DNA from 4 places in the Paenibacillus sp. ClWae2A genome. Region 1 is predicted to be linked to each of the others. Evidence: riboswitches for the same ligand, from Rfam matches in the RefSeq annotation. Region 1 holds a riboswitch; each other region holds the start of a gene.
The links. A riboswitch is a leader RNA that binds a small molecule or an ion and turns the genes downstream of it on or off. The one in region 1 is predicted to bind cyclic di-AMP.
Positions count from the first base shown of each region.

Region 2: another riboswitch for cyclic di-AMP. It lies ahead of QVE09_RS29695 (resuscitation-promoting factor); the one in region 1 lies ahead of QVE09_RS08385 (C40 family peptidase).
Region 3: another riboswitch for cyclic di-AMP. It lies ahead of QVE09_RS30710 (C40 family peptidase); the one in region 1 lies ahead of QVE09_RS08385 (C40 family peptidase).
Region 4: another riboswitch for cyclic di-AMP. It lies ahead of QVE09_RS20255 (HAD family hydrolase); the one in region 1 lies ahead of QVE09_RS08385 (C40 family peptidase).

Region 1 covers NZ_JAULSQ010000002.1:532,380-534,584, reverse strand. Annotated here, with positions in the region: gene QVE09_RS08395 (hypothetical protein) at 1-149, shown strand, start outside; gene QVE09_RS08390 (carboxymuconolactone decarboxylase family protein) at 291-620, shown strand; gene QVE09_RS08385 (C40 family peptidase) at 694-1,158, opposite strand; cyclic di-AMP (ydaO/yuaA leader) riboswitch at 1,164-1,295, opposite strand; gene pelA (pectate lyase) at 1,724-2,205, shown strand, end outside.
Region 2 covers NZ_JAULSQ010000020.1:15,306-17,510, reverse strand. Annotated here, with positions in the region: gene QVE09_RS29695 (resuscitation-promoting factor) at 1-1,097, opposite strand, end outside; cyclic di-AMP (ydaO/yuaA leader) riboswitch at 1,371-1,624, opposite strand; gene QVE09_RS29690 (TatD family hydrolase) at 1,866-2,205, opposite strand, start outside.
Region 3 covers NZ_JAULSQ010000023.1:18,423-20,627, reverse strand. Annotated here, with positions in the region: gene QVE09_RS30720 (M1 family metallopeptidase) at 1-132, shown strand, start outside; gene QVE09_RS30715 (hypothetical protein) at 143-985, shown strand; cyclic di-AMP (ydaO/yuaA leader) riboswitch at 1,240-1,377, shown strand; gene QVE09_RS30710 (C40 family peptidase) at 1,381-1,851, shown strand.
Region 4 covers NZ_JAULSQ010000007.1:104,430-106,634, reverse strand. Annotated here, with positions in the region: gene QVE09_RS20260 (glutathione peroxidase) at 80-559, opposite strand; cyclic di-AMP (ydaO/yuaA leader) riboswitch at 930-1,105, shown strand; gene QVE09_RS20255 (HAD family hydrolase) at 1,221-1,619, shown strand; gene QVE09_RS20250 (HAD family hydrolase) at 1,999-2,205, shown strand, end outside.

The DNA.
Region 1 (2,205 bases):
TGGAGTCAAACGATGTAACCGGGATTGTTGTTGCCTGGGATGGCGAGCAGGTACTTATCCGTCGTCAGAATAGACGTGTCGTCAAGCTGGATCGCAGTTACCGATATCAGCTGTTCAGCGAGCCGCGCCAGAGTCCACTTAGTGAGTAACAGTTTATAATTATGGCAGAGCCATAAGCGTTAAATGTTTGGAATTACCATGATTTGTTGGCATAATTGACTCACTTGGGAGAGAAGATAGGTACAGTGAGGAAGATCTGTAACTATAGCCGAGAGGGTGTGCTACAAGCGATGACATTGATGAATGATAAAGTTTATGCCTACAAGGATCAGATTGGAGCATTAAGCGATGTACTGCCAGGTGTGGTGAAGTCGTATCATGAGTTTACCGGAGAATGTTTCCAACCTGGCGTGATTGATGCGAAGACAAAACAATTAATTGCGCTCGGCATTGGATTGTTTGCCAACAATGAGGTATGTACCTTCTACCATGTAGAAGAAGCCCGTGCCAAGGGTGCCACAGATCAGGAGATCATGGAGACCGTAGCCGTGGCCGGAGCTGTTGGAGGAGGACATGCCCTGTCTCAGGGTGCGATGCGAGTGCAGAAGGCGTTGCATTAGTAAGCAATGCAACATACATTTTTAAGTACAAAAAAGGCATCCGGTTAATAACCGATGCCTTTTTGTGTGTGAATTACATTTTACCCAACATTTTATCGTACATAAACTGTCCAGTTACCCGACGTGCTGTTACGTAACGATCATTGAAGTATGGATTCGATAACTTCGTGATGCTTACACCTTTGCTGCTGGAGGCGTGAGCGAATTGTCCGCCGCCGATATATACACCTGTATGTGAAATGCCTTTGCCTGTTGTATTAAAGAACACCAGATCACCTGTCCGAACATTGCTTTTGGCTACCGGAGTACCTGCTTTGGCTTGCTGTTGCGAAGTACGTGGCAATTCAATGCTGTATTTGTTGAAAATATATCTCATAAACCCGGAACAGTCGAAGCCGGCTACAGTCGTGCCACCCCATTTGTAAGGTATACCTGTCATGTTGTTCACTACGGAGTTGATACTGCTTGCCTCTGTGCTTGTTGCCCCGGATGTAAATAATACAGCTGCTCCAAAAATGGAGATAATCAGTTTTTTCAAAATCAATGTTCTCCCTTCGATGCCTACGGAGTTAGCTAAGGGTTCGGTAGAAGGTTCCCTATATTTCCTATGTATAAGAATAATTCACCCAAAATGGTTCCCCCGTTTTCAAACATGAAACTCGGCAATGAATAATTAAGTTTTTGTAACTATTTGAAACTATATTGCATAAATGCGTAATTGTCAAACCCATTTAAACCCTTTCTTAATACCTCAATGTTAGCGGAATTAAGGTTTTTATATGAAAGAAGGGATCAAGTTTGGGTATCATTCATGACAAAAACGTCATTATTGATTCGTTTAAGATGAATTTGGATAAATAAATAGGTTTGTCATGAGTTAAAAGAACTATTCCGTTATGTAGGATTAGAGAGATTATATTCATTAAGTTGCATATATTGACAAAAATCGATTTTTTGCATATTATCTGATTATCCAATCCATATATTGGATTTAAATTGATTTTATTATGCGAAAATACAAAAAAAGGGGGGGTTGGGGACACGTATCATAGGTAAAGTAGAAGTGGGAGATTTATAAAAACGAACCTAGGAGAGTGTTACATTTGAAAGCGAAGAAAATAATTACTTTTGTCCTGGCATGTACGATGGTGTTCTCAGCAATTGGAATGGCAGTTCTCCCTATAGGGACGGTATCTGCTGCGGATGCATCGGGTACTACAGCGAGTATTTCTGATATTTTGAAGAACCAGCTGCCGGATGGAGGTTGGAGGAAGGATTATAAACAGACAAGTGGAGAGTGGGCGAAGTCCACGATAGACAACAAGGCTACATACTCAGAAATTAGAAGATTGGCGAAGGAATTTAAAAAGACGAATGATCCGCGATACTCCACAGCTGCAATCAAAGGAATTAACTTTTTGATCAACATGCAGTATTCAAACGGCGGATGGCCACAAGTTTACCAAAGCTCTGGATATCACAAGCACATTACTTACAATGATGATGCCATGATTAACGTAATGATCATGCTGGATGAAGTAGCAGCACGCAAAGGTGATTTCTCGTTTATCGACAGCACACTTGC
Region 2 (2,205 bases), on a different contig from region 1:
TAATATACATCAATTTTGTTGCCTTTAATGGCACCGCCTGTATCTTCCGCACGACGGAATCCCAGACCTTCGATATACACCCACCAGCCAATTGGAATGACTTTGGGATCAACCGCAATGGTGCGCCCTTCCGTTACACGAGTACCGGAAGCTGTTTTAGTTCCAATGCCAGGCTCTTCGGAAGAGTAGGCAGTCATGGATACATTTTTAAGTACTTTGGAGTATTTAAAAGAAGTCCCGGATACGGTAATTACTTTGCTGCCCGAGGCAGATGTTTTCTTCGAGTTCGTTGTTGTAGCCTTTTTGGTTGTTGAAGTTTGAGCCGATACGGTCTGAATCTCAGGTTCTTTCACAACCGGTTTTGCTTTGGTGCCGACAGCGATCACTTTATCTACACGATTATTCGCGACAGATTTGCCGACCATTTTTTTGGAGACCAATTCTCCATCCTGAAATACCTTTTCGATGTGCTGTACAAGTGTGCCTTCTTTGCCGTTCACAACGACACGGTTATCCCCTTTGTACAAGCTAGGGTCAGCCGTTTTAATTACTTTGTAAGCGATCGGTTGCTCTACATTTACTGTACGCTTTGTTACGCGCACTACACGGATCTTCATATCCGCTTTGATGGCAGTTCCAAGCGCCGGATACACTTTGTCATTACTTTCAACTTGAATACCTGATTTTTGAATTGCATCTTCTACCGATGAATCGGTTGTATACAGAGTCTTGGTGTCTCCGTCTGCCGTAATGTTAACTGGAACGGCCCGCTCAATAACGATTCGGTCTCCATCTGTAATCGCCCCGTTCATGGACATGGATACCTTATCGTGAGGGCTGACTGTGATCGACTGCTCCTCCAGCATTTCCTGAAGCATTCCTGTACGAGTCTCTACCACCTGAGCTTTGCCGTCAATAACCAGTGAAATTTGTTTCCCGGCCTGACCGTAAACGACTAACAAGATCATGATTGTAAGCGCAATTGAGAAAATCGCGATCAATGCCATTTGACGCATGTTCTCATGCTTCCACCGCAACGCGAAAGACTTACTGGATGATCGTGACTCATGGGTCTCTTCTGGTTGGAATGTGCCCACTTCTCCGTCCTCCTTCATAGCCTCGTCGTCTAAAGTAATGCATGATGTCTTTGACGTGACTATACCAAATTTTCTACAGAACACAGATCGGACCAACATAATCCGGTTCTGCACCATGAATCAATCTTCGCAACATGATGTCATCCTCCTGAATACCTACCGTATGATGACAATATTTCTTTTATTCAAAAACAAAAAAGCCAAAGAAAGAGTGTAAGAGGAACTCTTTCGTGGCTTCCGAATGATTTTGAATATCGGAAATTCATGCACGAGGTTGCCTCTCTTTTTCCGCTTGCGAGGTTAGCTGTCGGGTTCGGGCGAAAGAGAGCCGCCCTATCTTAGGTCACCCGCTCATGGCGGACGCCCTTGAATTCACCCCGAGACCCAAAGAAGAAATCAAATACGGCTTCGCAGTTCCCTTCGCTGCTTTTGGGTCAGCGAACGTTGCGCATCGGCCAAATACACCGATGTTTAAGCCCTATTGGTTCCCCCGCTCTCCGTTAACGGAGACTCAGCGAGACTGATTCATGAAAGTAATGTTGTATCATCGGAAAGTGTCCCTTTGTTCATCCCCCGAACATCTGTCCATTTTTCCGCACAACAATTCACTGAAAAGATGATATCCTGTTTTGATGCATGTTGTAAAGCGTTGATCAAGTACGTTTTTCTGAATATTTGGTTAAAATATTGTAATATTCTTGATTTATTTGGATCAAAGGGCAAATTAACTCCGCTTACCTGCCTTTTTCACCTCATTTACTCGTTTTTTTAACGAATTCCAAATCGTTCCATGGCATTTTTGGTTGTTATTGCAGCAATTTCCTCCACCGAAATGCCTTTAATTTCCGCAGCTGCCTCTGCAACCAGACGTACATGCGCTGTCTCATTTCGCTTCCCTCGATAAGGGTGAGGTGTCAAATATGGAGCATCTGTTTCAATGAAAAACCGGTCCATGGGAACCTTCGCCAGCACCTCTTTGGGTTGCTTTGCATTTTTGAATGTGATCGGTCCTCCGAAGGAGAGATGGAAGCCCATATCGAGACAACTTTTCGCGGTTTCCCAGCTGCCCGAGAACGAGTGCATCACACCACCAACCTCCCCAGCCTTC
Region 3 (2,205 bases), on a different contig from region 1:
TACACGATCGTGCTGGAGAACCGCCATATGAATAATTTCCTGAAATCCGGACTGGATGAGCAGACGAAGTCCCGCTGGAGCATGAGTGTAACCAAACTAATAGAAGCCATATTCGGAGGTCTGTCATGGTGAGGTGGAAACGGTGAAAGCGAAAATACGTGAAGGCTGGTTTCTCGTCCGTCAGCATATGTTCATTGCCGCACTCTTATTTCTTTATCAACTCATTTGGGGATATTTCTTCTATCGAATGGTACAATCGGCGGTCATCCCACTACTCCTGCGCTATCCAGATGCTGATGCCGGGGAGCTGAGTACACTTTTGTTCAAAATGGAAAGTCAACTTAACCTGTCTACCCATCCGGAGGTTCATCGTTATCTATGGATTCTGGGGGGCATGCTGCTGGCTCGCATGTTGATCAGCCCCCTCATTCAGGCAGGACTGCTCTACTCACTTCAGCACTTTAATTCTACAGAAGAGCGCATCCCCTTCGTCCGCGGAATCAAAAATCTGTGGAAACCGATGCTGCTGCTCCACACCATACGTACTTTATTGATACTTCTGCCCGCCTACTGGCTCATACCGAAGCTTTACTCGATTCTCATGGACGGATTTCATTCCCTTCAATTACTTTTGCCTGGTATACCTTATGTTGCTGCCTGGATTGTATATGGTTGGATCATCCACCATGCCCTGCTCTACATGCAGTTCGGTGTGTCGGCACCAGAAGGAGAAGGCGGCGCTCACGGCACACTCAAAGCGCTCTGGATTGCACTGCGTCATCTCGTCACCGTGATCGGCATTGCACTGCTGCTGGGCGGTATTCATCTGCTTATCTTCGGGGCATTCACTTCAGCCTCATGGTTACTAACAGGACTCACCGGACTTATACTACAACAGACGTATCCACTTGCCAGATGTCTATTGAGCCTGTGGAAAATATGCGCCCATTTCCGGTTATGGCAGTCCAAAACATCCAAAGGTTAGAGCAGATAGTTTAAAAATTGTTACCATCACATGTTAAACTCATGGCCTAATATGTACTTATAAATAGGCAAACCTCAACCTTTCCCCGTCAAAGGTCGAGGTTTTTTTTGCTAAATTTGTTGCTAAACGTTGCCAAAGCCGTACTCCTCTGTTACAATAATCGCAGTGAGTTTTTAGTAACAACTTTGTAATCTTTACATTCATATTTGTAACTACTTAAAATTAAATCGTCATTTCTTGATTTCGCAGGTGCATAACTAGCATAGCCAAATTCCTGGCACCTGGGAAGCGGGGGAACCAGTTATGGGTGAATTGATCTTGCTACAGAGGGATCATAGGGGACCTTCAACCGAATCCTTAAGCTAACCTCGCAGGCGTTGGAAGGGGAATATCTCTTGTTCAAGAAGAAATTAACCGCAGCTGTACTTAGCATCACATTCGCATTATCGCTTGGTGCAGGTAGCGCATTCGCAGATTCTAAGATGGACAAAGTAATTGATTCAGCAATGGGAACTACATATCAAAGTGGAGGAACAACGCTCAACGGCTTTGACTGCTCCGGATTTACACGGTATGTATTCGACAAGTTGGGTATTGATTTGGCTCGCCAATCCAGTTCCCAATTCGACATGGGTGATTCCGTATCCCGCATGGAAATGAGAGCTGGCGATCTGGTATTCTTTAATACAACAGGTAAAGGCGTATCTCATGTAGGAATCTTTGTAGGGGATGGAAAGTTCGCACACTCATCTTCTTCCAAAGGTGTTACGATCAGTGCATTGAGTGAAAACTACTGGGCCAATCGTTATGTTGGCGCGAAACGGATTATGAGCACGGACGCATATGAATCACTGGCCCTTGACTAGGGACAAGCTGAGCAACATGATGCTGTAACCATTAACCATACTGGAACGAAGCAAGAAGCATAACAGAACCGCCCGGTACATTCTCCGCAGGAATGTATCCGGCGGTTTTTTTGTGCTTCAATCCTTATTCATGTTGCAAGTTATACTCGGGGCATATCCTGCGACATCAACAGGTTCATTTTGCGTTCGTTCGTCCGTGCCCTTATGATGTTTTTACCCATCCCGTTATAATATAAACGAAATTACCGGAACTTTTGTTTCATTTTTTTTCTTGGGAAGGAAGACTTGCTAAATGAATATCTCTTTTGTAGAGTGAAAAGAGAGTTCTGTTTCAAGGAAAGGAGCATGCAGGTG
Region 4 (2,205 bases), on a different contig from region 1:
GACATTAAGGTTTGAGAAAAAAGGCCATCCATTACCGGGGCAATGCTGCTCTACCTTCCGGCTGCGGGTGGCCAATGTATTATTTTTGCAGCAAATTCTTGATATCTTCTTCAATCTTGTCCGGTGTTGTTTTGGGAGCATAACGTTTAATGACCTGTCCGTTCTGATCCACAAGGAATTTGGTGAAATTCCATTTGATTGCTTTGGATCCGAGCAGGCCGGGTGCTTCTTTGCTAAGGTGCTGGAAGAGAGGGTGAGCGCTTGAGCCGTTCACATCAATTTTCTCAAACATGGGGAAGCTCACGCCATAATTCATCTGACAGAACTCGGCAATATCGTCGGAAGATCCTTTTTCCTGTGCAAACTGGTTACTTGGAAAACCAAGGACTTCAAAGGGTGCATCCTGGAACTTGTCTTGCAATTCTTGCAGACCTTTGAATTGAGGTGTAAGTCCGCATGAGCTTGCCGTATTCACAATCAGTAACACTTTGTCACGGTAGTCGGACATTTCAACTTCTTGACCGCGAAGGGTATTCACTTTGTAATCGTAGACTGTCATCTAAATCGCCTCCATGGTATCATCTGATATCTCTTATTATATTGGTTGCAATTAAATAATGCAAAACTAATATGGTGTTAAAAGAATCAAAACAGGCAAGTTGTGCAGAATACGTGAATGAATTGCGAAGGGAATTTCGTCAGAGTGAGAATTAGATAGATTTAAAGAGATGGATAGAGTATGACCTTATTGTAAGCGTTATTATATGTGAGTATTGCCGAAAATCTGTCGATTCGGTGATCTGTGCGGACTTTACACCGTCATGGCACGGGTGTATGATTCATAACGTAATTTCAATTTAAACTAAATTGTACCTGAAAAACGAAACAAACGATAATATCGCTCGATCTTATTTTAAGATATACGAACGATGTTTTAATCGCTGAGTTTCCATTCATTCATGAGTGGGAAACGGGGGAACCAACAGAATGCGCTGTCCAGGACAGTAGGCATTCATGGGGTGAATTTTCCGGTGACAGCCGGAAATAGGGCGACTCTCGCGCCCGAATCCGTCAGCTAACCTCGTAAGCGTTAAAGGGAGAGGCAACAAGCCGTACGCTGGTTCATGGCGTTTTCGCCATGGGTTCTTTAAGAAGCGTTCGGGAGGCCTTGGTCCCCCACGCTTCTTTTTTGTTGTCTTTTCACGCCAAGGGAGGAACGAATGATGGATACTGAGATGATCTTAGTGACTGCTCCAAATGAAGCAGGACGCAAATTTATCAAATTGCTGATGTACAAAAAAATGCCGTTTGCCGTTCTAACCAACAGTGCAGGGGAAGAGCGCAGACTCCGTAGAATCGGAGTAGAGCATGTCATTCGCATGAATACGGCTGCAGCTCAAAAATGGTTTTTGCCGCAGGGCAGCGTAGGCAACGTGTTTATTTTCGAGAACAGCCTGAATCTGACCTGTCGTTATTTACAGATCTGCCGTTCATGGACATCGAAATCCCTGTGCGTCATTACGGAGCAGAGTCATCCAAAGGGCATCTATCGGGGCATGGGCGCAGACCGGATTGTATATTCGCTCAATGGGGAAGTTGGCTTTCTCCTCAATGGTTAATGCCATAGCTTGTGATTGCTCAGGTGTGAGGTGCCTGTTATAATTGAATGTATCGATAAACGGAAGTTTGAGGAGACTCATGCAAGATGGTGAGTCTTCTTTTTTATGGTTTTAAAGGTAGTTCAAAAAGTCTGCTTTTGATTACGAAGGATGCCTAGCGGCATCATCAGCATCGAATATGAAATTCAGCCGAATAAGAATATGCTTACGAAGTATGTTTCCTTCGGAAACATTGTAGTTGCTCACGTAGTTTTCCCTACGCTCCGCTACTCCATTTCTAGCTTCATTCCATCTTCTCGGTACTGAAGACCAGACTTTTTGAACACGAACTTTTAGATTAGGATCAGGAATCACCTGTGGCTTACAAGGAGGAATTGGCGTGCCGGATGTAGGTGGATTGAAATGGTTGTTTTTTGATGTTGGAGATACACTGGTGGATGAATGGGAGCCGGTTGATGATATTATCGGACAGTTCGTCCGCGAAGCCTGTACTTTGGGGTATCCGGTGAAGATTGAGGCGGTACGTGAACTGTTCGCGAACTGTTACCAGAAATATGAGCAATGGCCTATGAGAGTGGCGATTCGC